2 regions of the Gordonia paraffinivorans genome follow, and region 1 is predicted to be linked to the other one. Evidence: riboswitches for the same ligand, from Rfam matches in the RefSeq annotation. Region 1 holds a riboswitch; the other holds the start of a gene.

Region 1 (15,743 bases):
GGCGGCGGCATAACCCGCGAGCGGCGAGCCGGCGGTCGTGCCGTCGTCGGACGCGGCACCGTGATGGCCCCCACCGGCGAAGAGAGCGGCCAGCGCGTCGATCTGGTTCGCCAGTCCGAGCAGCAGGTCCCGGACCGGGTCGGCGTGTCCACCGTTCTCGTCGCGACCGGCTCCGCCGCCGGATGACGTCCCGTCGTCCGTGGCCATTCGCGTCTCTCCCCTCCGCTTGCACTGGCGTCCCAGGCACCGTACCGCGCGGGTACTCTTCACGCGGTCTTCGAACGTACCGGAGGCCACCGCCCCCACGGCCACCGGCGGTGCCGGATGATCGCCCCCTACGGCTGCCGTTGGGGCCACACCGCGGGATCGGGCACGAAGCCCACCGACAACCGGCCCTGCTCCCAGGCCGCGTCGGTCACCGTGCAGCGCCGCAGCACCGACGGCAGCCGCACCGGGTGCCGGAACCCCGACACCGTCACCAGCAGGTCGTCACCGCTGCGGCCCAGCGCCAGCGAGTCCGGGTCGGGCAGCCGCTGGGGCCAGGACAACCGGTATGCCGACGTGCCCGGCCGGGCCCCCTCGCCGCCGAGCACGTCGACCCTCGAGGCGGCGGAGCCCCGCGGAACGCCGTGCGGCCCGGGTAGCCGGACCCCGAGCTTGCGCACGCGCGCCATGCGGTCGATCGCCTCGGCGGACCGCTCGACCGTACCGACCCGCACCTGCGCGTCGCCGGCGCCGAGCAGCGACCCGACGTGCGCGACGACGCCGTCGGCGTCCTCGGCCCCCACCCCGCGGTTGACGAGTATCGACGCGAGCGGGAGTCCCATGACGTCGGCGCCCGCGAGATAGTGCTCGGCCAGCCGGCGGGACCGGTCCTCGGCGCCGAGGACCAGATGCATCGCGACCGCATGCGGATCGGTGAACAGTTCGGCGACGTCGGCGCAGTCGCGGTCGAGGGCGTCGACGGCCGCGGTCAGCTGCGCCATGACCGGCCGCTCGGCTGCGGCCGCCAGGCGGCGGTGCCGGGGCCAGAACCGGTTGAGCGCCTGACTCAGCACCGACCCGCCCCGCAGGAACTGCAACACGTCGCCGCAGCCGGAGGCGTCGACGACGATGCGGTGCCACCGGCCGCTCGTCGCCTCGTCGCGGATCCGGCGCAGCAGCAGGAAGTCGTCGATCCCGGGCAGGGAGGTCAGCTCGGCGGCGTCGACGCCCGCCAGCGTCGACACCCCGGGCAGGACGTGCTTGCTGCGTCCGGCCGTGTGCTCGAGGACGTCGACGAATGCCGACCAGGTCTTCTCGACGAGGTCGAGGCGGTCCAGCGTCAGCAGGTGCAGGTACTTGGACACCGCCAGCGGCTCACCCGGCCGGCGGTAGACCCGCGCCCACTCGCACACCGGCGACCACCGGTCGACGGTGACGAGGAGCGTGTGCTGCTCCGGCCGGCTGACGACGCGACGAGAATCCCGTGAGGCGCCCGGTCGCTGGGACGCCGCCGCAGCGGCGACAGCGGAGACGCCGGAGCCTCCGGGACCGAGCACCACATCGATGGGTGTGAGATCGATCAGCCTTCGACCCTCTTCTTCAGGTCGTGCAGCGCGGCGTCGGTGATCGCCTTCTCCGCACGGCGTTTCAGCTGACCGATGATCGGGACCTGGAGGTCGACCATGAGCTGATAGGTGACCTTCGTCGATCCCGGGACCTGCTGGGTGAGGATGTAGCGGCCCCGCTGGTCCTTCTGCAGGTCGCTGGAGACGAGTCGCCACGAGACCGAGGTGCCGTCCGGATCCCACTCGTAGGCAAGCACATAGGTATCCTGCAGCACGCCGGCGTCGAGCTCGAACCGGACCTCGAGCGCGCGACCCGCGTCGTCGGTGCGCAGCACCTGCACCTCGCGCGCCGCGGTCACCCACTCCGGGTAGTGCTCGAAATCGGCGATCACGGCCATGATGTCGGCGGCGTCGGCCCCGATGACGATGTCGCGTTCGGTGTGGTCGGCCATCACCCGACCTCCGCCGGTGCCGGGATGGCGGGCCCGCCGACGTGGCGGCCCTCCTCGAGGCGTCGTTTCACCTCGAACGACATGTCCTTGCCCGCGACGCGCCGGCGCTTGTTCTCCTCGGCCAGCGCCTCGAAACGGGCCTGCGGGTCGTCTCTGCGCTCGCCCGGCAACGGTCCCGTCGGCTCACCGTGCAGGAAATAGTGGAGTACGAAACCGTCGAGGACGGCCTCGTTCCAGATCTCCATCGTTCCGGCCACCGGCCCGTCGACGCGCCACCGGACCCCTTGCTCCCCACGGTCTTCGGTCACCGTCAGTCGCAGGTCGGGCCACCACCGACGCCAGTTGGCGGGATTGCCGATCACGGCAGTGCTCAGGGCCGGTGCCGCGGCGACGAAGACCTCGTCGGCCACCTGGATGCTCGTCACGCCCACTAGCTTCACATACTCCCGACGGCGCAGGGTAGTGCACCCGAAGGCGGTGGCCCGGACAACAGCGTTCGGTTGCAGGGATACCATCGCCTCATTGGCATCTACTGGAGGGTAACCACGATGAGCGAGTACAGCGTGCCGGCGAAGTTCTCGATCGCCGACGACGAGAACTGCACGAACATCATCTTCGGGCTGGCGCAGCGGACGCCCCAGCACATCGTGTTCCGACACAAGCAGGGCAACGACTGGGCGCCGATCACCGCCGCCGATGCCGCCGCCCGCATCACCGCCATCGCCAAGGGCCTGATCGCCTCCGGTGTCCAGCCCGGTGACCGCGTCGCGCTGCTGTCGCGCACCCGCCTCGAGTGGAACCTGGTCGATTTCGCCATCTGGTCGGCGGGCGCCATCACCGTGCCTATCTACGACTCGTCCTCGGCCGGCCAGATCGAATGGATCATGCGCGATTCCGGAGCCGTCGCGATCGTCCTCGAGGACAACGCCCATCGCGCCGCATTCGAGTCGATCGACTCCCTCACCCAGCCGGTCAAGGTCTTCCAGATCGACCGCACCGACGGCGGTCCGGGCGCGATCGAGGAGCTGACCGCGGCCGGAGCCGACATCGCCGACGCCGAGGTCACCGAGCGGCGCGCGACCCTGCGCTCGAGCACTCCCGCCACGCTCATCTACACCTCGGGCACCACGGGACGCCCCAAGGGCTGCATCCTCACCCACTCGAACATGCTCGCCGAGATGAAGGCGATCCTCGCCGGCGACATCCTCGACGAGCTCCGCCGGCGCGATCACAAGCGTCTGCTGATGTTCCTGCCGCTGGCCCACGTCCTCGCCCGCGCCATCACCCTGGTCGCCATCGAGGCCGGCGCCGAGGTCGGCCACACCAGCGACATCAAGACCCTCGTCGACGAGTTCGCGGTCTTCAAGCCCTCGCTCATCCTCTCGGTGCCGCGCGTGTTCGAGAAGGTGTACAACTCGGCCCAGCAGAAGGCCTACGACGAGAGCCCGGTCAAGGGCAAGATCTTCGACGCCGCGGCCGAGACCGCCATCGCCTACTCCGAGGCCCGCGAGAAGGGCAGCATCGGACTGGTTCTCAAGCTCCGGCACGCCGTGTTCGACGCACTCGTCTACAAGAAGCTGCGCGCCGCCCTCGGCGGCGAGTGCGGCATGGCGATCTCCGGCGGCGGCCCGCTCGGCGCCCGCCTCGGCCACTTCTTCTCCGGTGTGGGCATCCCGGTCTTCGAGGGCTACGGCCTGACCGAGACCACCGCCGCGTTCAGCGTCAACACCCCGTCCGCGTGGAAGATCGGCACCGTCGGAAAGCCGTTGTCGGGCAACTCGGTCCGCGTCGGCGAAGACGGCGAGTTGCTGCTGCGCGGACCCGTGGTGTTCCAGGAGTACTGGCAGAACCCGGAGGCCACGGCCTCGGCGATCGTCGACGGCTGGTTCCACACCGGCGACCTCGGCACCGTCGACTCCGAGGGCTTCATCTCGATCACCGGCCGCAAGAAGGAACTCATCGTGACCGCGGGCGGCAAGAACGTCTCGCCCGCCGGTCTCGAGGACGTCATCCGCGCACACCCGCTGGTCTCGCAGGCCATGGTCGTCGGCGACGCCAAGCCGTTCGTGGCCGCGCTCATCACGATCGACCCGGAGGCCTTCCCGGCGTGGAAGGAGCGCCACGGCAAGCCCGCCGACGCCTCCGTCGCCGATCTCATCTCCGACGGGGACCTCGTCGCCGCTGTCCAGCACGCCGTCGACGAGGCCAACAAGACCGTCTCGGCGGCCGAGGCGATCAAGAAGTTCCGCATCCTGCCGTCGGACTTCACCGAGGAGAGCGGCGAGATGACCCCGACGCTCAAGGTCAAGCGCAACGTGGTCGTCGAGAAGCGCCACGGCGACATCGAGGCGATCTACTCCAAGTGACGTGATGTGCCGCCCGGTCTGCGGCGGACGGCTGACGGGCGAGGGCCTAGAGCAGCTGCCGCAACCGGGCCGCCATCTGGCTCCACTGCCAGTTCTCGACGACGAAACGTCGTCCCGCGGCGCCCATCTCGGCCGCCGCACCCCGGTCACCGAGGATCGACAGCACGGCCAGGGCGACCGCGTCCACGTCCCGGCCGTCGACCGTGGTCCCGGTGACGCCCTCGATCACCGTCTCCGGCGCGCCGCCCGAGAGCCCCGCGACCACCGGCACCCCGGTCGCCGAGGCCTCGAGGTAGACGATCCCGAGTCCCTCGACGTCCAGCCCCCCGCCGCGGGTGCGCGACGGCATCACGAAGACGTCGGCGATGGTGTGATACGCCGGGAGTTCCTCTGAGGGCACCGATCCGGTGAAGATCACGTGATCGGTCACCCCGGTCTCCGCGGCGATCGCGTGCAGCTTCTCCGCGTACGGGCCGCCGCCGACGACGACGAGCACCGCGTCCGGCATCGTGCGGCGGATCATCGGCAGCGCGCGGATGAGGACGTCCTGTCCCTTGCGCGGCACGAGGCGTGACAGGCACAGGATCGTCGGCCGCTCCCCCAGCCCGAGACGGTCTCGGAACTCCTGCCGGACTATCGGATCGGGCCGGAAGCGGTCGACGTCGACCCCTGGCGGCAGGTACTCGAGCGACGCGTCGGCGCCGAACGCCGATGCGAACCGCCCGCGCGTGTACTTGCTGACGAAGGTGATCACGTCGGTGTGGCGGCCGATGAACCGGAGCACCTGACGGGCGCCCGGCAGCATCGACCATCCCACCTCGTGCCCGTGGGTGCTCGCCAGGACGCGCTGTGCGCCGGCGCGCCGCATCAGCGGCGCCAACACCGCCAGCGGTGCCGCCGCCCCGAACCAGACCGTCGAGATCTCCTCGTCCCGGATGATCTGCGCCGCCCGGCGGGCGACGAACGGCGTGGGCAGCATCAGGGTCGTGGGATGCCGGTACACCGTGTAGGGCGCCCGGGCGTCGTACTCGACGTGCGAGCGACCCCGCCAGCGCGGCGCGTAGACGACGACGTCCTCCGGCGGCAGCAGGTCGACCAGATTCTCCAGATACGACTGGATTCCGCCGGGGCGCGGCGGGAAGTCGTTGGTGATCAACAGTGTTCGGGGCATCATCCGACCTGCCCGTCGAGCCAGCGACGCCAGTCGGCGACGAGCTGCGTGCGATCGACGCCCAGGGCCGAGCGGATCGCGGCATCCCGGCGCTCGGGCTGTGCGCTCTCCGCGACGCCCAGATAGAGCTTCTTCAGCCGGGCCTCGCCGTAGCGGTCGGCGACATATGCCGCCACCGACCACGCGCTCTGATAGGCGATCTGTGAGGACGGCCCGTTCGTCGCGAACATCGCGTCGTCGGGGAGCCCGTCCGGTGTCGCACCGGCACGCACCGCCGCCGCGAGGTCGGGAGCGGCGTCGGCGAGACGACGATAGGTGCCCTTGCGCCCCACGTACTCGGCGACGCCCTCGGTGATCCACAGGGGCGCGTCGAACGCCGTCTGCGTCCGTGCCGCGACATGGGTGAGTTCATGGCGCAGCACGACCGCGAGCGTCGGCTCGGCAAGGTCGTTGGCAGCCGGCGTGAAGACGACCCGCTGGCCGGTCGCGATTCGCTGCGGGAAGTCGACCCGGCTGAATATCGTTGCCGCCGCGGCGGTTCCGGTCACGCCTCGGGACCGGGCCACGAGGGCCTCGAACTGCCCCGCCTCGGCGGTGGTGACCAGGACGGCGCGTCGTTGCCAGTCCGGGCCCCAGAACGCGGTGACCGCGTCGACGGCCCCGGGTAGCTGGCGGCGCAGCGACCGAACCGTCGTCGAGGTCTCGGGATACGAGGCGATCACCGACGTTCCTCCCGCGGTGGGCGCGTCGGAGGCGGCGAGTCCGGGCAGCTCCCACAACTGGACCGGAGTGGGATCGGCGTCCAGGAGTGCGGAGTCGCCCACGAGCTTCCACTCGTCGCCGTAGCGTGCCACCACGAACTGGGTCGCCACGACCACCTCGGGCTCGTCGACACCCGGGGCCCGTTGCCCTCCCAGCGCGTATCGCAGCTCCACCGGGGCGACCCAGGCATCCGAGCTGCCGGCGGCGACGAGTCGATCCTGGATCGCCGCGGGAACCAGCGTCTCGGCCTCCTCGGTGGGAGCCAGTTGATACCGGAATCGGGCGAACCGCAGCGGGCCGGAGTCCGCCGCGCCTGCTCCCCCGCCCGACGAGGGACCGCTGGTGCGGAGGTTGGCGGCCGCGGTCTCGAACCGGTCGCGGAAGTCCGTCGTGGCCGCGGCGTCGAGGAGCCGGCCGACCTCGCGCTCGTCACCGGAGGTGATCGACTCGGTGAGCGCGTCGAGCAGGCGCGTCACGCCCTCGGCGCGCTGCTGCTCGTAGATGTTCGCGGTCGTCGTCGACGACGCGACCGCCGAGGACGAGGCCGCCGAACCGGAATCCGTGGCGTCGGAGCATCCGGCGAGCGCACCGGTGACGACGAGAACTCCGGTCAGCAGCAGGACCGGGGGCGCGAGCATCGGGCCCGACCGCCCACGGGGTGAGAGCACCAGAGGATTCTAGAACCGTCGGGCGGAGTTGAACGGGCCGGCCTCGTCGACCGGCTCGATCTTGACCGGTACGCCGAAGGTCGAGGCGTGGATGACGTAGCCCTCGCCGATGTACATGCCGACGTGGTGGGCGTCCGGGTAGTAGATGACCAGATCGCCGGGCTTCATGTCCTCGCGCGACACCGGGGTCCCGCCGGCCATCTGGGCCTGGCTCGACCGCGGGATCGTCTTGCCGGCCTGCTTGTAGGCCCAGACCATCAGACCCGAACAGTCGAACGCATGCGGACCGGTGGCGCCCCACACGTAGGGGTCGCCGAGACGCGTCAGGGCGGCGTTGACCGCGATGAGCGCCGGGGCCGTGCCCTTGGGGACCAGTCGCGGGTCGAAGTCGAAGCTCTGACCGCGGAGCGCAGCGAGCTGCTTGCCGGTCATCGCCTGGTACATGGCCCGGATCTTGATGGCCTGCATCTGCAGATCGGCCTGCTTGGCCTGCAACTCCCCACGCACACGCTCGGCGCGGGAGACGGCCTCAGAGGCCGTGAGGGCCTTCGCCTCGGCGTCCTTCTTGGCGGACTCGGTCTGCGCGCGCATCTTCTTGACCGCGGTGAGGTCGGCCGAGGCCTGGCGGGCGATCATGTCCAGGCCCGACATCTGGTCGAGGAGGGCCTGCGGGGAGTCACTGACCATCACGGCGTAGAGTCCGCTCACCCGCGCACCCTGGTAGCTGGCACGCACGATGGCGTCGACGCGGTCCTGACGATCCTTCAGCTGCGCACGGCTGTGATCGAGTTTCGCCTGCGCGTCGGCCGCGGCCTTCTTGGCCGTGGCGACGATGTCGCGCTGCTTGTCGTACTCGATCTTGGCGTTGTGCATCGCCTCGGTGGTCTTCTCGGCCTCGTCGCCGAGCTTCTTGTAGCGCTCGAGCAGCTGATCCGACGACTGTCCGGGCGCCGCGGCGACGCGGCCGGTACCACCGGCGACGAGCGGGATGACGGCGACGAGGGCCGCCAACAGGCATGCGACGAGCGTCAGCGGACCCGATCGTGTGCGTGGACGTGATGCGCTCACTCGCCCCTCCCCGGAATGCACGATCCTTCTCACTCCTCTACCGCTCGTTTCCCCAGGACCACCATCATGGTTCTCCCCCGAACCCCTCCGGCGTCGTTTCGGCCCCGAGGACCGGATCGGGCGGACCGCCACCAGCTCGCGATCCGCCCAGTCCGTGCTCGTTGTTCAGTTGATGTCAGTAGCGGCGGATGCCCGTGAGCTGCCACTCCTTGACTGCGTCGCGCTTGACCGGGACGCCGTAGGTGGAGGAGTGCACGAACATGCCGTTGCCGACGTAGATGCCGGCGTGGCCGCCACCGTTGAAGATCATCACGTCGCCGGGCTTGGCCTCGGCGAGGGAGACCGGACGACCGCCGCCGAGCTGACCGTAGCTGTCGCGCGGGATGGTCTTGCCGGCCTGCTTGTAGGACCAGTAGACGAGGCCCGAGCAGTCGAAGGCGTTCGGGCCGGCCGCGCCGTAGGAGTACGGGGAGCCGATCTTGCTCTCGGCGGCCTTGACGGCCTTCTCGCCGACGCTCAGCTGCGGCCGGCCGAAGTTCTTGATTCCGCCACCGTTGGGACGGAACTGCTGCGGGATCTGGTTCTGGTCGACGCCCGGGATGGTGAACTGCCCGAGGTTCGGGATCTCGACCGTGGCCGCAGGCGCCTTGGCAACCGGCTTGGCCTTCGGGGCCTTCTCGTCACCGGGCAGGGCCGGCATCTCGAAGGTGCCGAGCGGGGTGTGCACCGGTGCGGCGAGAGCGGGTCCGGCGCCGGCGGCGGCGAGCGAACCGAGCGTGATCGATCCGGCGATCACCGCCTTCTTGGCGGCCTTGCTCCCGCGATTGGGGGTTTCCAAACGATGTTTGGCCACGAAGCGAGTTCTCCTTCAAATTCTCCCTCGACCGCCGACCGAGTTAGCTGTCGGGTTCGGGCCGGAAGAGTGGCCCTACGCGTTTTCGGCACAGGCGTGTCCCCGAGAGGACACGCATACGCGTCGACGCGATTCACCCCGATTCGGAACTGGTGTCAGCAGGTCATGCCCGTGGGCAAACGCTGACCACCCTGCCCCGAAGTAAGTGGTTCCCCGGTTCGCCCGCGAGGGCGATTAGGCGGCGACTTGTGCGGACCACTTCTGTTGAAGCGGGACGCTCCGCAAAGGTCTCGGAAAGGTTACGAAATCGTGGGCGCCCTGTCCACTAGGCGACCGACGGGCGCGGGACGCCGTGTTATCAGCCTGCCCGCAAATCCGCCGACGAGATGACCCGGAAAGCCCTCTGACGTGGGACTTTGGCCCCTCTTGCAGATCGTGCAGCGGCAGGTGTGATCAATGCAGCATTCTCGAAGACGCCGATCGCGAGGTCCAGCTCGGCATCGTCGTCGAGGGGTGCAGCCGTTACCGTAGCTCCACCTCGCACCGGGACATCGTCCCAGCTCGGAGGGCCGAACAGGACCGTCATCATGCATCCGTCACAGGCGACGGGACGGGCCGGGCAGCTGGCGCAGTCGACGTGCATCGTGTGATCTCCATCTCATCTGGCCGTCCGGGCCCATCCGGGCCCGTCTCGGGCGGGTCGGCGGCGGCGTTCGCCGCAGACGACACGGCGCGCTCTCACCTCGCCGAGGAGACTAGGACCCGCCACCGACAAAACCATTCGCACAGTGTTCGACTCACCAGTCACACGCGTAACACCGAAACTGGAACTCCAGCCTGTCGGTGGGTCGAACTAGTGTTCGCCGGGTGACGCGTACAGGAGGAGAAGCATCCCCGTCCGGGCAACTCACCTTCGCCGATCTGGAGGCTGCCGACGGGGCCGCCGGTCCCGACGCATCCGCCGGCGAGTTCAGCGACCGCGCCCTGTTCGACACCACACTCGTCGTCGTCGACCTCGAGACCACCGGCTCCGACCCGGCCAACGACCGGATCACCGAGATCGGCGCGGTCAAGGTCCGCGGCGGAGAGGTCATCGGCGAGTTCGCCACTCTCGTCGACCCGGGGCGTCCCATCCCGCCGCAGATCGTCACCCTCACCGGAATCACGACCGCGATGGTCACCGACGCGCCGCGCATCGAGTCGGTGCTGCCGGCCTTCCTCGAATTCGCCCGCGGCGCGATCCTCGTCGCCCACAACGCACGCTTCGACATGGGATTCCTGCGTCAGAACGCGCTCCGCCTGCACCTGGACTGGCCGTTCAGCCTCAGCCTGTGCACGGTGACGATGGCGCGGCGCATCCTCTCGCGCGACGAGGCGCCCACGGTGAGGCTCGGCCACCTCGCCGAGTTGTTCCGGGTCTCGGTCCGCCCCACCCACCGGGCGCTCGACGACGCCCGCGCCACCGTAGAGGTCTTCCACAAGCTCCTCGAGCGCGTCGGCAACCAGGGCATATCGACGGTCGGGGACCTCACCTCCTATCTCCCCCGCACCGACCCCCGACTCCGCGCCAAGCGGCATCTCGCCGACCACGTGCCCTCGCGACCGGGCGTCTATCTCTTCCGCGGCCCCGCCGACGAGGTCCTCTATGTCGGGACCGCGGTGGACCTGCGTCGTCGCGTCCTCTCCTATTTCAACGGCAGCGATCCGCGGCGCCGTATCGCGGAGATGGTCCTGCTGGCCAGGCGCGTGGACGTCGTCGAGTGCTCCCACGCGCTCGAGGCCGCCGTGCGCGAGCTGCGGCTCCTCGCCGCGCACGCCCCGGCCTACAACCGGAGGTCGACGCAGCCCCACAAGGGCTGGTGGGTCACCCTGACCGAGGAGCGCTTCCCGCGCCTGAAGGTCGGGCGCACCCCCACCGACGAGTCAATCGGCCCGATCGCCAACCGCAACGACGCCGCGACCGTGGCCGACGTGATCGCCGCGGCGGCCGGCCTGCGGACGTGCACCACACGCCTCGGTGCGTCGAGCCACCACTGGTGCCCGGCCGAGGACGGCGTCTGGCGCCCCGGCGGCTGTCATGCGGCCGCCGCACGGCCGCAGACCGTTCCCGACTACCTGCCCCGCGTCACCGCCGCACGGCGGCTGATGCGCGGCGAGGCCGACGATCTGCTCGACCGCCTCACCGAGAGACTGACCGACCTCGCCGAGGCCCAGATGTTCGAGACCGCCGCCCGGCTCCGCGATCGGCTCGCCCTGACGATCGACGCCCTCGCCCGGTGCCAGCGCCTGGCCGCTCTCTGCGCAGTCGCCGAGATCGTCGTCGCCCGCCCCGACGACGAGCGCGGCTGGCACTTCGCCGTGGTCCGCCACGGACGCCTTGCGGCCGCCGGGCGGGCGCGGCGCGGGGTGTCCCCCATGCCGGTCGTCGACGCCCTCGTCGCGTCGGCGGAGACGGTCATCCCGGCCCCGGGGCCGCTACGAGGCGCGCCGGCCGAGGAGGTGGCCCTGATCTATCGCTGGATCACCGAGCCGGGGGCGCGCATCGTGTCCTCCACGGACCCGATCGCGTTGCCCGCCGGATGCGCCGAGCGCCGCCGCACGTGGTCGCAGGCGGCCCGCGAGGCGCTCTCGGCCCCGCACCGGACGCCACGGACCGCGCCGCGCTCCCCGAGCAGCGGGCGGCCGGCCACTAGGCTTGCGCCATGATCACTGCCATCGTCCTCATCCAGGCCGACATCCATCAGATCCCGGAGACCGCGCAGGCCGTCGCCGACATCCCGGGCGTCGAAGAGGTGTACTCGTGCGCGGGCGACGTCGACCTCATCGCGAAGGTCCGGGTCCGCGATCACGAGCAGATCGCCACGGTCGTGACCGGCAAGATCAACCGGCTCCCGGGCGTGGTGAAGAGCGCCACCCACATCGCGTTCCGCAGCTACTCCAGCTCGGACGTCGAGGGCGGCTTCTCCATCGGCGAGAACTGATCTCGCACAACAGTTCTCGCCGGCGCAACGCCTGATCCCGTCGCCTACGCGGCGATCAGGCGCGCGTCTGCGTGGTCGGTCAGTCGCGCAGCTCCGCGGCAATGCGCGTCGACAGCATCGACCAGCGGTCGAGCAGTTCCGCCGCCGCCCCGGAGTCGACGGCCTCGGCGGCGCGGCCGCGGGCCGCGTCGAGCGCGGCGGCCAGCTCCGCCGAGGTCATCGGAGCCGTCTGTTCGAAGGCGACGATCGCGCCGGCCGCGTTGAGCAGCACCGCATCACGCACGGGACCGGTTGTGCCGGCGAACAATTCACGCGCGATCACGGCGTTCGCGGCCGCGTCGCCGCCCTGCAGGGCCGACAGTTCGACGCGTGCGATACCGAGATCGGCCGGGTCGACGGTCAGCTGGTTGACCTCACCGCCGACGACCTGCCACACCGTCGAGGTCGACGTCGTGGTCAGCTCGTCGAGGCCGTCGTCGCCCCGGACGATCAGGGCCGTGTTGCCGCGGTCGGCGAAGGCCTGGGCCAGCACCGGCGCGAGGTCGGTGAAGGCGCACCCGATCAGGCCGCTGCGCGGGCGCGCCGGGTTGGTCAGCGGGCCGAGCACGTTGAACACGGTCGGGATGCCGATCTCCTTGCGCGGCGGGCCGGTGAACCGGAACGCCGGATGGAAGACCGGGGCGAAGCAGAATCCGATGCCGAGTTCCTCGACACAGCGCGCCACGCCCTGCGCCGGCAGCGAGATGTCCACGCCGAGCGCCTCGAGGACGTCGGCCCCGCCGCTCTTCGACGACGCGGCGCGATTGCCGTGCTTGACCACCGGGATGCCGGCGGCGGCGATGACGATCGAGGTCATCGTCGAGATGTTGACCGTGTGGGAACGGTCGCCGCCGGTCCCGACCACGTCCACGGCGGGCCGCGACACGTCGACCAGCGTCGCATGTTCCAGCATCGTCTGCGCGAGGCCCACCAGCTCGGTCGGCGCGGCGCCCTTCATCTTGACCCCGACGCCGAATGCGGCGATCTGGGCGCCGGTCGCGCTGTCGGTCATGATCTCGTTCATCGCCCAGCCCGCCTCCTCGGCGGTCAGGTCGATGCGGTCGGTGATCTTGCCGAGGATCTGCGGCCAGGTGAAGGCGGGCTGTGCGGTGTTCACAGGCATTGAGCCTAATGCCCGATCAGCCCGCGGGACGCTGAAGGACGGCCCACCGCCGCGCGATGCCGCCGTGGCGGGACCCGAGGCTGGCCATCCGGGAGCGCTCCTGGGACAGATGCAGGGCGTCGAGCGTCTGCACCCGCGCCAGCACGAGCATCTCGTGTCCGGCGACAGCCGCGTCCGGCAGCGGCCCCCACCTGTCGTCGTGGATCCGCACGTAGCCGTCGAGCGACGCCAGTTCCGCGGCCTCCTGCACCCGGTTCGAGGGCAGCTCGAGGTCGTGCCGGAGGATCACCTCGTCGTCGGCCCGCCAGTCCGACCCCTCGAGCGCGGTGGAACTGGCGACCGCGTCGTCGTCGGATTCGGCGACGACGACCACCTCGTCCGCCAGTTCCAGCGGCTTCGACGACGAACCGCCCCGTAACCTCGCCGTCAGGCGGGCCAGGCGCCCCTGACGGACCACCCGCCCGTTGAGATCCCGTGGACCGGAGACATCCGAACTCGACATGACCCCCACGGTAGCCACCGGCCCCGAGCCCGCGAACCGGCCGTCGAGACACGCCGGGAACCCATCCGACAGGCCCCCGACCTGCGGGGAGAGAGAAATAAGCCCCCAATTTCCGACCCGGGTGGTCACCGCTTACTACGAACCGTCATACTTCACTTGTGACAAGCGCCGTAGGTACCTCAGGAACAGCCATCACCTCGCGCGTCCATTCGCTGAACCGTCCCAACATGGTCAGCGTCGGCACGATCGTGTGGCTGTCCAGTGAGCTCATGTTCTTCGCTGGCCTCTTCGCGATGTACTTCGTCGCCCGGGCCAACTCCGCAGTCGGCTGGCCGATGCCCCCGACGCACTTGAATCTGGCCCTCGCCATCCCGGTGACGACGGTCCTGATCCTGTCGTCGGTCACCTGCCAGATGGGCGTGTTCGCCGCCGAGAGGGGTGACGTCTTCGGCCTCCGACGCTGGTACATCATCACGTTCGTGATGGGTGCCTTCTTCGTGGGTGGCCAGATCTTCGAGTACTTCGCCCTGGTGCACGAGGGCACGACCCTCAGCTCGAGCGCGTACGGTTCCGTCTTCTACATGGCGACCGGCTTCCACGGCCTGCACGTCATCGGCGGTCTCGTGGCATTCATCTACCTGCTCATCCGCACCAAGCTCTCGAAGTTCACCCCGGCGCAGGCAACCGCCGCAATCGTTGTCTCCTACTACTGGCACTTCGTCGACATCGTCTGGATCGGACTGTTCGTCACGATCTACTTCATCCGATGACGCCGGCAACCCCGCGCACCTCGCGGCCACGCCCGCAGCAGAGCGCACCTCGCCTGTCGAACGCACAGCGCAACCAGCTCTAGAAGAATCAGTCCGTCCCGCTTAGTAGAGAGTCACAGATGAGTTCATCTCCACCGCGACCGTCGGATAGCGGCACCGACGCCCGCCGCGCCAAGGCCCGACGCAAGCTCCGTCGACGTGCAAGCGGCACCATCTTGCTCCTGGCCGGTCTGGTCATGGCCGGCGTGCTCGCCTCGGTTCTGACCCCCGACCCCCAGGTCGCGGTGGCCGACGAGAGCAACGCCGCCATGATCGACGATGGTCGCAAGCTCTACGAGACCTCGTGCATCACCTGCCACGGCGCGAACCTCCAGGGTGTGCCCGATCGTGGTCCCGCCCTGCTCGGCGTCGGCGACGCAGCCGTGTACTTCCAGGTCTCGACCGGCCGTATGCCGGCCGCCCGTGGTGAGGCACAGGCGCAGCGCAAGCCCGCCAAGTTCACCACCGAGCAGATCGACCAGCTCGGCGCCTTCATCCAGGCCGAGGGCGGTGGCCCCCGTGCCCCGCGTGACGCCAACGGTGAGATCGCCGAGGGTTCGCTGCGTGGCGACAGCATCGCCCGCGGTAGTGAGCTGTTCCGCCTCAACTGCGCGTCCTGCCACAACTTCACCGGTCGTGGCGGCGCCCTGTCGTCGGGCAAGTTCGCACCGAACCTCGACGGCGTCGACGAGGCGCAGATCTACACCGCGATGCTGACCGGTCCGCAGAACATGCCGAAGTTCTCGAACCGTCAGCTCAATCCGGATGAGAAGAAAGACATCATCGCCTACGTCAAGTACGTGACCGAGGCAAACCCCAGCGGCGGTTTCGGCCTCGGTGGCTTCGGTCCCGTCAGCGAGGGCATGGTGATGTGGTTCGTCGGCGTCGTCGCCATCGTCGCAGGCGCCATGTGGATTGGATCTCGAGCATGAGCGGCAGTGGCAAGGACGTCCCGTCGAGGGACGAGCTGGAGCAGATGAGCACCGAGGAGCTCGTCAAGCTCGGTACCAATCTCGACGGTGTCGAGATCATTCACCGGGCCAAGCGGTACCCCGTCGAGGGAACCAAGGCAGAGAAGCGCGCCGAGCGCCAGATCGCCTTCTGGTTCGCCCTCGCCGGCGTCTCGGCTCTCGCGTGCCTGGGCATCTTCCTCTTCAACCACTGGGAATTCGCCCTTCCGGACGACCCGGACTACTGGTGGTACACGGTCAACACTCCCCTTCTGGGCGTGACCTTCGGTCTCTCGGTGCTCTCGATCGGCATCGCGCTGATCCTGATCACCAAGAAGCTGATCCCCGCCGAGATCTCGGTGCAGGACCGCCACGACGGCGGCTCGGCCGAGGTCGACAAGAAGACCATCGTCGCGCTGCTGCAGGACACGGGGACCACCTCGACCCTC
Region 2 (15,743 bases), on a different contig from region 1:
CGCGGCGCGCGAGTACTCCTTGCCGGCGTCGCGGCGACGGGCGGCGTCGAGGTAGGTGGCGCGGGCCGAGTCGACCGCGGCCGCCATGTCGGCGAGCACGAAGTTCAGGCCCTGATGGTCGATGATCTTGCGGCCGAACGCGGTTCGCTCCTGTGCATATTCGACGGCGGCGTCGAGCGCGGCCTGCGCGAGGCCGGTCGCGACCGCAGCGATGCCCAGGCGCCCGGAATCCAGTGCCGAGAAGGCGATCTGCAGACCCTGCCCCTCGGCACCGAGCCGGCGTCCCTCCTCGACGAAGGCGCCGTCGTAGGACGCACCGGTGGTCGGGACCGCGTGCAGGCCCATCTTGTCCTCGGGCTTGCCGAAGGTCAGCCCCTCGGTGTCGCGCGCGACGAAGAAGCAGGACACGCCCTTCGACCCCTCGCCGGTGCGGGCGAACAGGTTGTAGACGTCGGCGATCCCGCCGTGGGTGATCCACGCCTTGGAACCGGTGATCGAGTAACCGCCGTCGGTCGGGGTGGCGCGGCAGGTGAGCGCGGCGGCGTCGGACCCGGCCTGCGGCTCGCTGAGGCTGTAGGCGCCGATGATCTTGCCGTTCAACAGGTCCGGGAGCCACTTCTCCTTCTGCTCCTCGGTGCCGAAGTTGAACAGCGGATGACTCGCGAGTCCGTGCACGCTCACCGCGACGGCGACCGATGCCCAGCGCGCGCCGAGCTCTTCGAGGACCTGCAGGTACACCTCGTACGGCTGGCCGCCGCCATCCCATTCCGTCGGGTACGGCAGGCCGAGCAGGCCCGCCTCACCCAGCTCGGCGAAGAGGCCCTCGGGGTACTTGCGCTGCTTCTCGTACTCGGAGGCGATCGGCGCCATCCGCTTGTCGGCGATGTCGCGGACCAGCGCGATCAGGTCGCGGGCCTCGTCGTTGGGAAGTAGACGGTCGACCGGCATCGGAACCTCCATGTTCACAGCGTTCAGGTAACTGAACTAGTACTCAAGTCCTCTGCACAGTACTATTTCGGCAGCCGTCCGTACAGCCACGGTGGTCGTGGGTCGGGTGAGGGAGGAGGTGGCCGCGTGCCGCGCGAGGGATTCGCCACGCGTCGTCGTGCCGCGTTGTTCGACGCCCTGCTCGAGCTGATCCTGCGGGACGGCTTCGCCCACCTGTCCATCGCCGACATCGCCACCGAGCTGCGCTGTTCCAAGTCGACGCTGTACACGCTCGCGGCGAGCAAGGAGCAGCTGGTGACGGCCACCGTGACCCACTTCTTCCGCACCGCGACCGAGCAGGTCGAGGCACGGGTCGTGGCGGCCGAGGGCCCCCGCGAGGCCGTCATCGCCTACCTGGTGGCGGTCGGCGAGGCCCTGTCCCCGGCGTCGGAGGCGTTCATGCGCGACCTGGACGCCTTCGCGCCCACCCGAGCCCTCTACGAGCTCAACACCCGTGCGGCCGCCACCCGCGTGCAGGAGCTGATCGCCGAAGGCGTGGCGGCGGGCGAGTTCCGCAACGTGAACGCGGCATTCGCCGCCGACCTCGCCGCGTCGATGATGAGCCGAATCCAGCGTCGCGAGGTCCATGCCGCGACGGGACTCGACGACGCCGCGGCCTACCGGCAGCTGGCATCGATCCTCACCGCGGGAATCGATGCGGCCGGCGACAGTTCCTGAGACCGCGGTTCGCCGGTTCTCACCGCCCGGAAAGCACTCCCGCGGAACGCTTTCCGCCCGGGAACGAGCCCTCGGCCCGACTGTCCTGTTCAGCGACCTCGACGCTCGAGGTGCGTCACGCCGGCGGCGTCGACCCACCACCGCACGCGGACCTCGCGCGGAGATCCGCCGTCGGACACCGTGATCCACAGCTCGTCGTGCAACCGCACCTCACCGCGCGGTATTTCCACCCCACGTTCGGCGGTGAACCGCACCGCTTCCGGGTGTGCCCAGGTGACCGCGTCGCCCGGTTCGGCGACGCTCGCCCCGTACTCCTCGGAGGCCAGCGGCAGGTCGAGCAGGGTCGCGAGCACCTCGGCGTCCGCCGGGTTCACCGTCGGACCGGAGAGCACCGCCTCGTCGTCCGGCAGCGCCTGCAGGAACCACGCCTCGTCGACGACGACAGCGCGATCGGACACCGCGCCGGACAGCGTCCGCACCCGTTCCGGCACCTCGACGTCGGCGGGGTCGACGACACCGGACCGGCACGCCGCCACCACCGCGGCGTGCACGAGCACCGCCGCCCCTGCCGCGATCTCCCGGTCGGCCGACCCCAGCCTGGTCAGAAGCAGCGCGGCGTCGTCGGCGGTGTCGGGCTCGAGCCGGGCGAGCGCACCGACCAGGGCGTCGGCGTGTGGATGCTCGAGCGGGTCGACGATCCCGGCGAGGATGTCGTCCGACGGCGCACGGTACTCCCCCAGGAGCAGCCCGTCGATCTCGGCGTTCCGGCGCAGCCACCACGCGGTGTAACCGTCACGATCGGCCAGCAGGGGTGCGATCTCCTCGTCGGTGGCGAGCATCGTCAGCGCCTCCGGCCAGCGGCCCTCGTCGACGAGGTCGAGATCGCGTACCGCCCGCAGGCTCTCGGGAGCCTCGGGGAGGGAGTCCCACCAGTCCTCCTCGTCGGGCAGGTCGTGATCGGGCCCGACGGGCAACGCGTCCTCGACGACGAGGAATCCCCATCCGACACCGAGACGACGCAGCTCGTCGGCGCCGCATCCGGCGACGACGTCGTCGGCGACCACCCCGAACGGATGGTCCTCGACGAGCACGTCGAGCAGCGGGCTGTCCGGGAGCAGCAGCTCGTCGGCGGGGCGGAGTTCGCCCTCGGTGTCACGCAACGGCAACTCCGCGAGCCACGGCGGCACCGCGGCGTCGGGGTCGGCGCGGAGCACGGCGCAGATCTCGGCGGCCAGGCCGTCGTCGTCGATCCCGTCGAGATCGACATCGGCCACCAGCGTCCGCAACGCCGGGTCCGCGAGCGCGTCGGCCACCGTGAGTTGCCCGACCCCGAGCCGTTCCAGCAGCGGGTGGCGGGCGTCGGGGTGCACGGTGGGGATCCAGCGCATGGGCGTGGCGATGCGGTCGCTGACGAACAGCCCGCGCGCCCCGATGGAGATCCGGCCGTCCGACCTCGGGACCGGCAACGCGCCCAGTTCCTCGACCTCGCGCCCGGTCGAGACCAGCGGGGCGAGCGCGTCGTACAGGTCATGCCACCACGACGGCTCGTGCTGCAACCCGACGAGCCGCTCGGCGAGCGCGGCGAGCCCCAGCTCCTCGACCCCGAGCCGTCCGAGTGTCGGAAGATGTTGCGCCATCGAGAGATCGGGGTGAACGAGATCGCCGAAGTGCTCGCCGAGCAGATCCGCGAGGCGGTCGGTGAGCCCGACGAGGACGACCGCGCGGGAGGGGATCAGCTCGCCGCCGTCGGCGGCCGGCAGCCACGCCGCGTCCCGGAGCTGCGCTCGCACCGCCTCGATGAGCCGTGCGTCATCCCGGTTGCGCGCGAGATGGAGCTCCGGCACGAGCTCCACGCGCCGTGCCGGCTCGACGATCCGGACGAGATCCACGTATCCGACTGCGGCATCGGCGATCTCGGCACCGGGATGCAGGTGTCGCCGGTCCGGGGTCAGCGGTAGGTCGGTGATACAGCGGCAGGGCAGACTCAACTCGATGTCGGTGGGGGTCGGCGCACGCAGCACGTCATGCTCGGGCGGGACGCCGTCGGCCTCGACGAGCCACCGTGTGCCACCCCGGGCGACCTCGAGCCATCGCCGCGCCGAACGGTCGCCGTCCTCGCCCACGGTCACCGCGACGACCGAGGCGACCGCATCCGGGTCGTCGAGCTCGGGACCCGGCGTCCGCTCCACCCGCACGTCCACACCGGAGATCGTGATCCGTTGCAGCGCTGACAATTCCACGACGAGGTCGGGCGCCTGCGCGATCATCGCCGCCAGCAGCGGGGCCGCCGGCTCACGCAGGTGCAGGACCACCTCGGTGTCGAAGTCGGGGGCCGGTCGGGCGTCGGTGGGCCAGACGAGGCGCAGGGTGGGCACCGAGGAGTCGTCGACGGGGATCCCCGCCGCGCGGACCGCATCCAGGGTCCGCTCACGATCGAAGACGATCGACCCCGACCTCGATCTCACCTCGACGCGGTCGGAAACCGTTGCGGTGGCGGTGAACCCGACCCCGAATCGGCCGATCTGCCCCTCGGCGGGCGCCTTGGCGGACACCCGCAGCGCCGCCAGCGAGCGCACACCTTCGACGGTCAGCGGCGCGCCGGTGTTGGCGACATGCAGTTCGTCGCCGTCGGCCCACACCTCGAGGTGGCCGGCGACACCGGCGGCGGCCGCCGCGTCGGCGGCGTTGGCCGCGAGTTCGGTGAGCAGCCGGTCACGGTAACCGACCGTGACCAGATCGGATTCGGCCGCCGCGTCCTCGGCGAGCCTGGTGGGCGATGCGGCCCAGGCGTCCAGGGTCGCGGTCCGCAGGGATGCGGTGCCGAACGGATCGGCGCTCATCGGACGCGCGGTGTCGTTCAGGAACGGGCCGGTTCGGCGTCGCGGGCGAACTCGATGATCTCCAGCGCACCGTCGTCGTAGGCGTCATAGGCGGGCGAACCCTCGCCCTTCGGCGCCTCGACGTCGGAGTGCGCACCGCAGCCGTACTCGGCCGAGACGACGTGGCCGTCGGCCGCGTATTCGTTCGTGCAGGCGCCGAACGCGGCACGCAGGGCACCGGACAGCGGGACGAAGAATCCACAGGTGCAGCACTTGTACGGTGCGGCCTGCGCCATGTCCGAACCCGGACCGTACTCACCGTCGTACCAGCGCTGCGCGGTCTCGAGGCGCCCCTCGTAGCTCAGCAGACGACGCCGCCCGAGGCCGATCTCACCGACCACCTGGCCGACGTCGTCCGGGTCCGGCGACTCCGAGTGGAAGCGGAACTCGTCGGCGGTGTCGACGTGGTTGGGGACCAGCCGGGGATCGTCGGGCTCGGCGGCCAGCAGGTCGCCGGGCGCGAGGTCGCCGGAGGCGACCCGGTCGGCCCACGGAACCCACGGCGGCGCCAGCAGCGCACCCTCGCCGGGCAGCAGCACGATCTCGCTGAGAGTGATCTCATCGGTGCCGGGCGCACCCGCCAGCACCACACACCACTGCCACCCGCGGTAGCCTGCGAGCTCGGCGTCGAAGTAATGTGCGGCCGCCCATTCGCCCTCGGCGACGCTGCGCCGGTGAGCGCCGGGCTGTTGGCCTTCCTCGACCAGCGCGGCACGAGCGATGTCGACAGCCGCGAGCAGTCGTCCGCCGTCACTTACGTCAGTCACGGTTCCAGTGTGCAATATCGTCGACGTGGGCCACACAACCGACCCGCTTCAAGCGTCACCGGGCGCAGATGAGGAACAATCGACATCGTGATCCCACGGAGTTCCCGACACGACGAGGGGCGCGGGACCCCCAGGGGTCCGGCGAACCAGCACGGTCAACCGCCACCCGCCGACCGCGGCCGGCGGTCCGCACCTCACCCCGGTTCGGCGAACTATCCGGCCGACGAGACCCGGCAGATGCGGTCGCGTCGTCCCGCGCCCGGCTGGGGCCCTTCGGGCAACCCGGGGCCGGGACGTAACGCCTATCTCCCGCCGCCGACGCACAACCCCCACCTGCCTCCGCTCGACGACCGCCACCAGCCGCCGTCGGACGAGTCCGCCACCCGGGCGATGCCGAACGACCGCGATCCGCGCGCGCCGAAGAAGCTGACGGTGATGCGAGTGGCCGCGATGCGCAGCCGCGAGCTGACGAGCAAGGGCATCGGCAAGATCTACAAGGCCGCCACGGCCGACGGGGCCGACCAGTCGGGCCTGACCGCGCTCACCCTCCCGGTGATCGCGAACTTCGCCGCCGACGCCGCCATGGCCGTCGCGCTGGCCAACACCCTGTTCTTCGCCGCGGCGACCGGCGAGTCCAAGACGAACGTCGCGCTGTACCTGGCGCTGACGATCGCACCGTTCGCGCTCATCGCGCCGCTGATCGGCCCGCTGCTCGATCGCCTGCAGCGGGGGCGTCGGATCGCGATGGCGACGACCTTCGGCCTGCGCGTCGTGCTGGCCCTGCTGATCATGTCGAACGTCCAGTGGAACGACGTCAAACAGCAGCTCGAGTACGACCCGTGGGTGCTCTATCCCTGTGCCCTCGGCCTGCTGGTCCTCTCGAAATCGTTCGGCGTGCTGAAGTCGGCGGTCACCCCGCGCGTGGTGCCACCGACCATCGACCTGCCGCGGGTGAACTCCCGTCTGACCACGTTCGGCCTGATCGGCGGCACCATCGTCGGCGGCGCGCTCGCCGCACTCGTCGAGATGGTGCTCGGCAAGCTCCTGCCGCTGCACCTGCCCGGCGCGATGCTGTGGCTGGCGATCGTCGCGGCGGCCGGCGCCTACCTGTGCATGCGGATCCCGTCGTGGGTAGAGGTCACCGAGGGCGAGATCCCGACGACCATCACCTACCACGGCGAACCGGCCCGGACCTCGGTCCCCGAACACGAGCCGACCAGTGCCCGCGAGGGCGCGAAGATGCTGGCGGCGAAGATGCGTCAGCCCCTCGGCCGCACCGTCGTCGCGGGCCTGTGGGGCAACGGCACCATCCGCATCCTCACCGGCTTCCTGACCCTGTTCGTGGCCTTCTACGCCAAGGCGCAGCAGGGCAACGCCTCCGACTGGACGCAGCTGCTGCTCCTCGGCCTCGTCGGCGCCGCAGCGGGCGTGGGCAACGCGATCGGCAACGGCGTGGGCACCCGGCTGGAGCTGAAGAACCCGCCGAACGTGATCGTGTGGTCGACGGCCGCCTGCTTCGTCGTCGCGGTCCTCGCCGCGATCTTCGGCAACATCATGATGGCCGCGGTCGCCGCGCTGATCGCCTCGGGCACCAGCGCGATCGGCAAGGTCTGCCTGGACTCGTCGATCCAGGACGACCTGCCCGACGAGTCGCGCGCCTCGGCGTTCGGGCGTTCGGAGACGGTGCTGCAGCTGTCGTGGGTGTTCGGCGCGTCGCTGGGCGTGCTGCTGCCGCCGACGCTGTGGATCGGCTTCACCGTGGTGTCGGTCCTGCTGGGCCTGGGACTTCTGCAGACGGTGATGACCACCCGCGGGTCGTCGCTGGTGCCGGGCCTCGGCGGACGCCGCCCGGACCACGCGGCCCCGACCGTCTCCTTCCGCGCGGCCGGCACCGAGTCCCGCTCACACGCCGATTCCCGGTCACGTGCCGACGGTCCGGGCACCCGCCGCGCCGGCCCCGGATCGGCACCGACCCGGCCCCACACGCAGCGTCCGACGACCGCGCGCATGCCGTCGACCGCCCACTTCGAGAACCCGGGTGACCACACCCCCGATCAGACAGGACATCGCCTACCGTGATCAGCAGTGGTGAGAAGAAGGCCCTTTCCATCATCGCGGCGGTGGTCGTGGTGTTCGTGGTCGTCGTCGCGACGTCGGTGTTCCTCCTGACCCGCAACAGCGACAAGGAGCACGAGCCCTACCTGCACATCGCTGTCGGCAGCGACCTCTACACCGTGGAGCCGGCCCGGTGGTGCGACCTGTTCCTGGAGAAGTGCGCCCCGGCGGCCGACCAACCGCAACGCCCGACGCCCCGCGTGCCCGTGCCGGTCGGCGAGACCATCCTGCTGACCGTCTCGGCCGAGATCGCCGAATCCCCCTGGCGCCTACAGACCGTCTACTGGGTTCCCGGCGCGGGCATCGACGAGGACGAGGACAAGTTCGACGCGGGCACGACCCACTCGGTGCCGCTCCGATCCACCCCGGAGAAGATCCTGGTCGGCATCACCGTCCTGCCGCCGTCGGGCGTCTTCATCGGGGACAACGTCACCTACGACCGCGGGGTCCTCACCGCCGACACCTCACCGGCCGACTTCCAGCAGATCGTCGACTGACCGCGAAGGCACCGAGAAAGCGAAGAGCCGCGCACCGGATGTGTCCGGGCGCGGCTCTCGTCTCGTCAGAGCGGACTACCGCTCGAGTTCGCGTGCCACCGCGCGCACGACCTCGGAGATCCGGTGCGCGGTCTTGCGATCCGGAAAACGGCCCTTGCGCAGGTCCGGCTGGATCTTGGTCTCGAGGAGGGTGATCAGGTCGGCGACCATGCCGTGCAGCTCGTCCGGCGAGTGCCGCTTGGCGTCCTTGCGCGCGGCCTCGCGGACGTTCTTGGCGACGCTCGGCGCCGGATCCAGGATCGTCACCGTGAGGGCCTGCGGACCCCGACGCCCCGCGGCCATGCCGAACTCGACGCGCTGACCGGGCTTGAGTGCCTCGACCCCGTCGGGCAGTGCGGATGCACGGACGTAGACGTCCTCGCCGTCCTCCTGCGAGAGGAAGCCGAAACCCTTGTCCGCGTCGTACCACTTCACCTTGCCGGTCGGCACTGTGATCACCCTCATCTGTGTCGTTGATCCGCGAGAGATCAGCCTGTCACAACAAAAGACGCCATCACCCATCGCAGCAGCCCCACGGCGGGATTCCGTTCGGGGCCCAGACGGATGCAAGGCGTCTGCGCGACCATCGTAGCCAACGGGCCACCATGCGGTCACACCATTACCGTGCCGAACTCCTTCGCGGCGTCGCCGTGCGCGGCGTTGGACTACCGTAGAGGCCATGCAGAAGACGACGTCCCCGCGGTTGCTGCAGGCCGCAGTGATTGTTTTCGCGATCGGACTGGTCGCTCTCGTGGCACTGTTCGTGACCCCGTTGGTGACCGGCGGCGACACCGCCCCGACCGCCGTCTACCTGCTGACAATGTGTGCGCCGCTGGGTTTTCTGCTCGGCCTCGTGCACGCACTCCGTACCGGACGCCGAGCCAGGTGAGGACCCCGTGACCGCGACCATCGACACCATCCCAGATCTCGCCCCAGTCTCCGACTCGAAGGCCCTGCGGGCGGCCTACAGCTGCTTCCCGTCGGGGGTCGTGGCGGTGTGCACCCGGCGGGGCGAGGGAGATTCGGCCACGCTGATCGGAATGGCGGCGAGCTCGTTCACGACGGTCTCCCTGGACCCTCCGCTGGTGTCGGTGTGCGTGCAGAACACGTCGAGCACGTGGCCGCTGATCCGTACCGCGCCGGCCATCGGCGTGAGCGTGTTCGCGGGTCACCAGACCGACCTGTGCAAGCAGCTCGCCGGCCCCGCAGAGCACCGTTTCGCCGGCATCACCCCGCTGACGACGGAGAAGGGCGCAGTCTTCGTGCCCCACGCGGCCGCGCACCTGTCCTGCACGATCCACAACGAGATCCAGGCCGGCGACCACACCGTCGTGCTGCTCGAGATCGACACCCTGCGGGCCGACCCGGGCGTGGAGCCGCTCGTCTTCCACGCCAGCACCTTCCGGGCGCTCGAGGCCCGCAAGGAGCCGAACGCCACGTGACCGACAGGTCGTCATGAGCACGGTCGGGCTGGGAATCCCGGCGCCCCGCCCGTCGTCGGCCGGTGCGCCGACCGCCGGCGTGCCCTCCGACGGGCCGCTGCGCGACACCTTCGGCCGGGTGGCGAGGGATCTGCGCGTGTCGGTGACCGACCGCTGCAATCTGCGCTGCACGTACTGCATGCCTGCCGAGGGTCTGGACTGGATGCCCGGCGATTCGGTCCTGACGACCGGCGAGTTCATCCGCGTGCTGACCGTCGCCGTGCGCGACCTCGGCATCGAACGCATCCGCTTCACCGGCGGCGAACCGCTGCTGCGTCGCGACCTCGAGGAGATCATCGCCGCGGTCGCCGGCCTCCCGTCGCGTCCCGAGATCGCGATGACCACCAACGGACTCGGCCTCACCAGGCGGATCGACGGGCTCGTCGCCGCCGGACTGCAGCGGATCAACATCTCCCTCGACACCGTCGACCGGGAACGCTTTGCCGAGATCACCCGCCGCGACCGCCTCGACGACGTCCTCGCCGGCCTGGCCGCGGCCAAGCGCGCCGGGCTCGACCCGGTGAAGGTCAACGCCGTGGTTCCCGACCGCGCGGATCTCGGCGCTCTCCCCGATCTCCTCGCCTACTGCCTGGATCACGGCTACGAGCTCCGCATCATCGAGCAGATGCCACTCGACGCCGATCACGCCTGGCAACGGGCCCGGATGGTGACCGCCGACGAGATCCTCGCGACGCTGCGCACCCGGTTCACCCTGCTGCCCGATCCGGCCCCGCGCGGAAGCGCCCCGGCCGCCACGTGGGTCGTCGACGGGCACCGGACGCCGCGCGGCCCGGCGAGGGTCGGGGTGATCGCCTCGGTGACGCGTCCGTTCTGCGGCGACTGCGACCGCACCCGGCTCACCGCCGACGGTTCGTTGCGCAACTGCCTGTTCGCGACGTCGGAGTCCGACGTGCGTACCGTCCTGCGGACGTTGCCGGACGAGGAGATCGACGCCGCGATCGCCGCAATCTGGCGCGGCGACATGTGGCGCAAGGCCGCCGGCCACGAGGTGAACGCCGACGGCTATCGGCAGCCCGACCGGCCGATGTCGGCGATCGGCGGATAGGCTCGCAGCCCATGCAGCTCACCGTCCGATTCTTCGCCGCGGCGCGCGCGGCGGCCGGCACCGACGAGACCGTCGTCGACGTCGCCACGTCGACGACCCTGGGCGAGCTGGAGACGCAGCTGGCCCGCGGCAACGACGAACTTCGCAAGGTTCTCGATCGGTGCTCGTACCTGCGCGACGAGATCGCGCTCACCGACCGTTCACAACAGCTCGGCACCTGCACGACGCTGGATGTTCTTCCCCCGTTCGCCGGTGGCTGACACTACAGTTCACTTGTGACCTTCGTCACATAACGGACGGGTAACGAGATGGGCACGGGAACGCATCCACCCCGATGAACTGCGATGACGCCGATAGTTGGTCGAGAGACCAGGTTTCGACGCGAAAATCGGTTGCGCACAAGCAGGTGAATCGCTCGATCGAACGACGTACTGTACGAAGCGACCTTCTCGAAGGTCACGGTAAGGAAACAAGACATACGTCCTGCCGGCCGCGCCGAGCCTCGCTCCGCCGGTAGGGACGACCGCAAGAATCTAGGAGCGAGGACGGGGGACCCACCTCATCCCCTGAGACCGGGCACCGACCAGGTGCCCTTGGGGTTAAGTCCCGGGCGCAGAACCGCGGTTAACACTCCGCGGCGACGCACCGGGGCCGAGCAGCCTCTCGCTCGAACCCGACAGCTGACTTCGTAGGCGCGTGGAGAGAGGAAACTGATCTATGTCCGGACGTCATCGCAAGCAGACGACCAGCTCTACCACCAAGACCATCACCAAGGTCGCGCTCACCGGCGCTGTCCTCGGCGGCGGTGCCGCTCTCCTGGGCACCGGTACCGCCAACGCCGCCACCGACGCCGAGTGGAATCAGGTCGCGCAGTGCGAGTCCGGCGGCAACTGGGCCATCAACACCGGCAACGGTTACCACGGCGGCCTGCAGTTCTCGCCGAGCACCTGGACCGCACACGGCGGCGGCGAGTTCGCCCCGACCGCCGACCAGGCCACCCGCGAGGAGCAGATCGTCGTCGCCGAGCGCGTGCTCGCCAACCAGGGCAAGGGCGCCTGGCCGACCTGCGGCACCGTCCTGTCGGGTCACACCCCGCGGACCGCTCCCACCGATGTCCCGGCTCCCAAGTCGATCGCCCCGCAGCTCGACGGCAACGGCAGCTTCAGCTTCGTGAAGGCCCCCGAGGCCAAGAGCACCGAGGACGTGGCCAACCTGGTCACCGACGCGCTCACCGAGGCCGGCGTGAGCCCCGAGGTCAAGAACCTCTGGAATGCCGCCAAGAACAGCGGTGTGTCGCTGAGCCCCGACCAGATCAAGTTGTTCAACGACAACAAGCACCTGCTGCCCAATCCCTGATCTGTGACAGCTTCCTGATCTGCAGCGGCGCGGACACGATCCGCGCCCGCAGAGGGACCCAGACGAAGGGCCCCGCACGTTGATCGATCTCCGTGCGGGGCCCTTTTCCAATTCTGCGGGTCGGTAGGCGACCTACGCCGAGTTGATCCACTCCTCGGTGCCGTCGCCGTAGAACTGGTGCTTCCACACCGGCAGGCGATCCTTGACCTCGTCGACGAGCCGGGAGCAGGTCTCGAAGGCCGCGCGACGATGATCGGCCGCCACCGCCACCACGAACGCCACATCCCCGATCCGGAGCGCGCCGATCCGGTGCGACACCGCGACCGCCCGGACCCCGTCGACGTCGGACACCTCCTCGACGACCTCGGCGAGCACCTTCGGCGCCGTCGGGTGTCCGGAGTAGTCGAGCGCGGTGACGGTACGGCCGCCGTCGTGATCGCGAACCGTGCCGACGAATCCGACCACCGCGCCGGCCTTCCCGCCGGCGGCCTCGGCGACCATCGCCTCGTGCTCGGCCAGCGAGATCGGTTGCTCGGACACCGCGGTGTGCACGACTACGGTCATCGGTGAATCCTGTTCTGTCTGGGAAAGTGCGGGACGTCGCTGGAGGAGGGGTCCGGTCCTCAGAGGCCGGAGGCGTCAGAGAGCCGAATGCGTCAGTGATCCGAGCCACGGATCTGCTCGAGAGCATGGTGTACGACCCCGGCGAGAACGCCGAGACCGTCGCGGACACCGCCGGTCGACCCTGGCAGGTTCACCACCAGCGTGGCCCCCGCAACGCCCGCGACGCCGCGGGACAACACCGCCGTGGGCACCTGGGGCAGCCCGGCGGCCCGGATGGCGTCGGCGAGGCCGGGGATCTCGAAGTCGAGCACCGTGCGGGTCTGCTCGGGGGTGCGATCGGTGGGCGACAACCCGGTCCCGCCGGTCGTGAGGACGAGGTCGATGCCGTCGGAGATCGCGGCGCGCAGGGCGACCCCGACCGGTGGCCCGTCGGGGACGACGACACGGCCGTCGACGTCGAACCCCTGCTCGGTGAGCCAGGTCTCGATGACGGGCCCGGTCCGATCCTCGTAGACGCCGGTGGCCGCGCGGGTCGAGGCGACGACGACCCGCGCGCGGCGGGGTTCGGCGGACGTCATGATCCGGACGGCGACTCGTCCCGGAACCAGTCGCCGGATTTTCCGCCGGTCTTCTGCAGCAACCGGATTCCGTCCATCCGGGCGTTCCGGTCGACGGCCTTGACCATGTCGTGGAGTGTGAGCCCGGTGACCGCGACCGCGGTCAGGGCCTCCATCTCGACGCCCGTCTGGCCGGAGGTGGCGACGGTCGCGATGACGTCGATGGTGTCGGCACCGATGGCGAAGTCGATCTCCACCGAGGACAACGCCAGTTGATGGCAGAGCGGGATCAGCTCGTCGGTGCGCTTGGCCGCCATGATCCCGGCGATGCGCGCGGTCGCGAGCACATCTCCCTTGGGCAGCTTCGCCTCGCTGAGGAGTCCGATGACCTCGGAGGTGGTGTGGAAGGTGCCGCCGGCGACGGCACGACGCTTCGTCGTCGCCTTGTCGCCGACGTCGACCATCCGGGCCGAGCCCGTGCTGTCGATGTGGGTCAGGCCGGTGTCATCGCGTCGGTCCGCCCCGCCGTCAGTCCGGGAGGCCGGCATCGGCGTCAGCGGTTGACGACGGTCTTCGGCTGGACGAAGGGCAGCTCGTCCGCCGGGATCGGGAACTCCGTGTCGCCGAACGGCGACAGGGCGCCCGAGATGTCGGTGGCGAACTCGGAGACCGCGTGGTCGAGGACCTCGCCGTCGGCGGTCCTCGGCCAGCCGTTGTCGACGTAATGCTTCTTGCCGGTGTCACCACTGTTGTTTGCCACGGGAGCATTGTGCCACGGCGGTCACGACCGGGTGGTGACGAGTCCGGGGCGTGGCACGCGAACGCGGGAGGCCGGCGCGTCGGCACAGCTCACCGGCCCGCTGCCGCCCTCATCGAGAGCCGCCACGAGCACGAATACCGCGAAGGATTCATCCGGTCGGGAGATGACCAAGAGGGTCCCGGAACGGATACCGTCCCAGCGTAGACCCCGAAACACCCCCCGTCTCCGAGGAAAGAGGTGTCGCCGTGCCGCTGAGTCCGGGCACCCACATCGCCGGCTACCGCGTGATCTCCCAGCTGGGGGCAGGCGGCATGGGCGAGGTCTATCTGGTGGAGAACCTGCAGCTCGAGCGACGCGAGGCGCTCAAGGTGATCTCGTCGGCGGTCGCCGCGCAGCCGGGGTTCGCACAGCGCTTCACCAACGAGGCCAAGACCACCGCGAAGCTCGACCACCGCAGCATCATCACCATCTACCAGTACGGCATCGCCGACGGTTCGCCGTGGTTCTCGATGAGTTATGTGGACGGCAAGGACCTCACCGAGGAGCGCCTGACGCCGGCCGAGGTCGCCGACGTGGTCGAACAGGTCGCCGACGCCCTGGACTACGCGCACCGGCACCACATCGTGCATCGCGACATCAAACCCGCCAACATCCTCGTGACGCGCGACCCCGCGACGCATGCCGTCGACCGCGCGCTCGTCCTCGACTTCGGCATCGCCAAGCTCGCCGGCTCGGCCAACCTGACCGGCACCCACTCGTTCATCGGCACCGTCGCCTTCTCGGCCCCCGAGACGCTCGAGGGCGCTGATGCCACACCGCGATCGGACCAGTACTCGCTCGCGTGCACGGCGTACGCCCTGCTCGCCGGCCAGCCGCCGTTCGTCGGACCGTCCGAGCCCTCGGTGATGCTCGGACACATCCAGCGCCCGGTGCCCCCGATCGGGCAGTTGCGCGGCGACCTCGCCCATCTCGACCCGGTGTTCCAGCGCGCGCTCGCCAAGGACCCGGCCGCACGGTATCCCGACTGCCGCAGCTTCGCGGCCGCGCTGCGGGAGGCCGTGGAGGCCACTGCCTCGGCCGGACAGACGATCGCCGCGCCGGTGTCTCCGCCCCCGGTCGTCGGAGGCGCCGGGGTCGGGTCCGGCGCGCAGCAACCGTTCGGCCGGCCCTTCGGCGGGTACACGCCACCGCCGGCACCTGCTGCGGCCGGACCGTCGGGTCCGGGGGCCATGGTGAACGGACCGTCGGGTCCCCAGCCCGTGGTGAACGGACCGTCCGGTCCGGGCGCGGTCGTCAACGGACCTTCGGGTCCACAGCCGACGATGGCGGCATCGGGGCCGCAGCCGGCGATGGGCGCGGATGTGAACCGGTCCGGCCCGCAACCGTTGTTCGACTCGCAGCCGGGATATGCGGCCTCGCAGCCGGTACCGACGCCGACCGCGCCGAAGAAGAAGCGCACCGGCCTGATCGTCGCCGGCGTACTCGGTGCGGTGCTCGTCCTGGTGGCCGGCGCGATCGCCGGCGTCGCGGTCCTCGGCGGGGACGACGATCCGCCGCCCGCCACCGTCGCGCAACCACTGGTCAGCACCAACTTCGGGTCCAGTTGCGCGGTCGTCGGGGGCAAGGTCTATTGCTGGGGCCTCAACAGCACCGGCCAACTCGGCAACGGCACGGTCGAGCCGCACGCGCGCCCCGAGGTCGTCGGCGGCGTCGCCGACGCGACCATGGTGGCCGTCGGCGGCTATCTGACCGGCGACAACTCCTACGTCGGAACCGGATGTGCGATCACCACCACCGGCGAGGCGTACTGCTGGGGCAACAACAACTACGGCGAGGTCGGCGACGGCACCGACGGCGAACCGGTCGAGGACGCGATCCGGGTCCGCGGACTGACCGACGTGAAGGCGATCTCCACCGGCTGGGGCACCACCTGCGCGGTCGTGGGCACCGACGCCTATTGCTGGGGCAACAACGAGTACGGCCAGCTCGGCATCGGC

Evidence for each region. A riboswitch is a leader RNA that binds a small molecule or an ion and turns the genes downstream of it on or off. The one in region 1 is predicted to bind cyclic di-AMP.
Region 2: it holds a riboswitch for cyclic di-AMP, as region 1 does, so the genes downstream of both, E1P53_RS17255 (transglycosylase family protein) here and E1P53_RS06315 (C40 family peptidase) in region 1, are expected to answer to the same signal.

The regions. Positions count from the first base shown of each region.
Region 1 covers NZ_CAACYD010000005.1:905,574-921,316, forward strand. Annotated here, with positions in the region: gene E1P53_RS06275 (hypothetical protein) at 1-207, opposite strand, end outside; gene E1P53_RS06280 (ArsA family ATPase) at 336-1,544, opposite strand; gene E1P53_RS06285 (SRPBCC family protein) at 1,565-2,002, opposite strand; gene E1P53_RS06290 (hypothetical protein) at 2,002-2,442, opposite strand; gene E1P53_RS06295 (AMP-dependent synthetase/ligase) at 2,551-4,368, shown strand; gene E1P53_RS06300 (glycosyltransferase family 4 protein) at 4,415-5,539, opposite strand; gene E1P53_RS06305 (gluzincin family metallopeptidase) at 5,539-6,969, opposite strand; gene E1P53_RS06310 (C40 family peptidase) at 6,979-8,058, opposite strand; gene E1P53_RS06315 (C40 family peptidase) at 8,213-8,890, opposite strand; cyclic di-AMP (ydaO/yuaA leader) riboswitch at 8,908-9,141, opposite strand; gene E1P53_RS06325 (DEDD exonuclease domain-containing protein) at 9,758-11,596, shown strand; gene E1P53_RS06330 (Lrp/AsnC family transcriptional regulator) at 11,593-11,871, shown strand; gene trpD (anthranilate phosphoribosyltransferase) at 11,951-13,027, opposite strand; gene E1P53_RS06340 (hypothetical protein) at 13,050-13,535, opposite strand; gene ctaE (aa3-type cytochrome oxidase subunit III) at 13,694-14,305, shown strand; gene qcrC (cytochrome bc1 complex diheme cytochrome c subunit) at 14,425-15,276, shown strand; gene qcrA (cytochrome bc1 complex Rieske iron-sulfur subunit) at 15,273-15,743, shown strand, end outside.
Region 2 covers NZ_CAACYD010000007.1:923,088-938,830, reverse strand. Annotated here, with positions in the region: gene E1P53_RS17310 (acyl-CoA dehydrogenase family protein) at 1-948, opposite strand, end outside; gene E1P53_RS17305 (TetR/AcrR family transcriptional regulator) at 1,075-1,665, shown strand; gene E1P53_RS17300 (sacsin N-terminal ATP-binding-like domain-containing protein) at 1,755-4,505, opposite strand; gene E1P53_RS17295 (DUF3027 domain-containing protein) at 4,523-5,311, opposite strand; gene E1P53_RS17290 (MFS transporter) at 5,399-7,390, shown strand; gene E1P53_RS17285 (DUF2771 family protein) at 7,387-7,923, shown strand; gene E1P53_RS20965 (cold-shock protein) at 7,999-8,412, opposite strand; gene E1P53_RS17275 (hypothetical protein) at 8,642-8,851, shown strand; gene E1P53_RS17270 (flavin reductase family protein) at 8,859-9,404, shown strand; gene moaA (GTP 3',8-cyclase MoaA) at 9,418-10,509, shown strand; gene E1P53_RS17260 (MoaD/ThiS family protein) at 10,521-10,769, shown strand; cyclic di-AMP (ydaO/yuaA leader) riboswitch at 11,024-11,220, shown strand; gene E1P53_RS17255 (transglycosylase family protein) at 11,227-11,865, shown strand; gene E1P53_RS17250 (molybdenum cofactor biosynthesis protein MoaE) at 11,998-12,429, opposite strand; gene E1P53_RS17245 (MogA/MoaB family molybdenum cofactor biosynthesis protein) at 12,522-13,007, opposite strand; gene moaC (cyclic pyranopterin monophosphate synthase MoaC) at 13,004-13,534, opposite strand; gene E1P53_RS17235 (hypothetical protein) at 13,540-13,746, opposite strand; gene E1P53_RS17230 (protein kinase domain-containing protein) at 13,992-15,743, shown strand, end outside.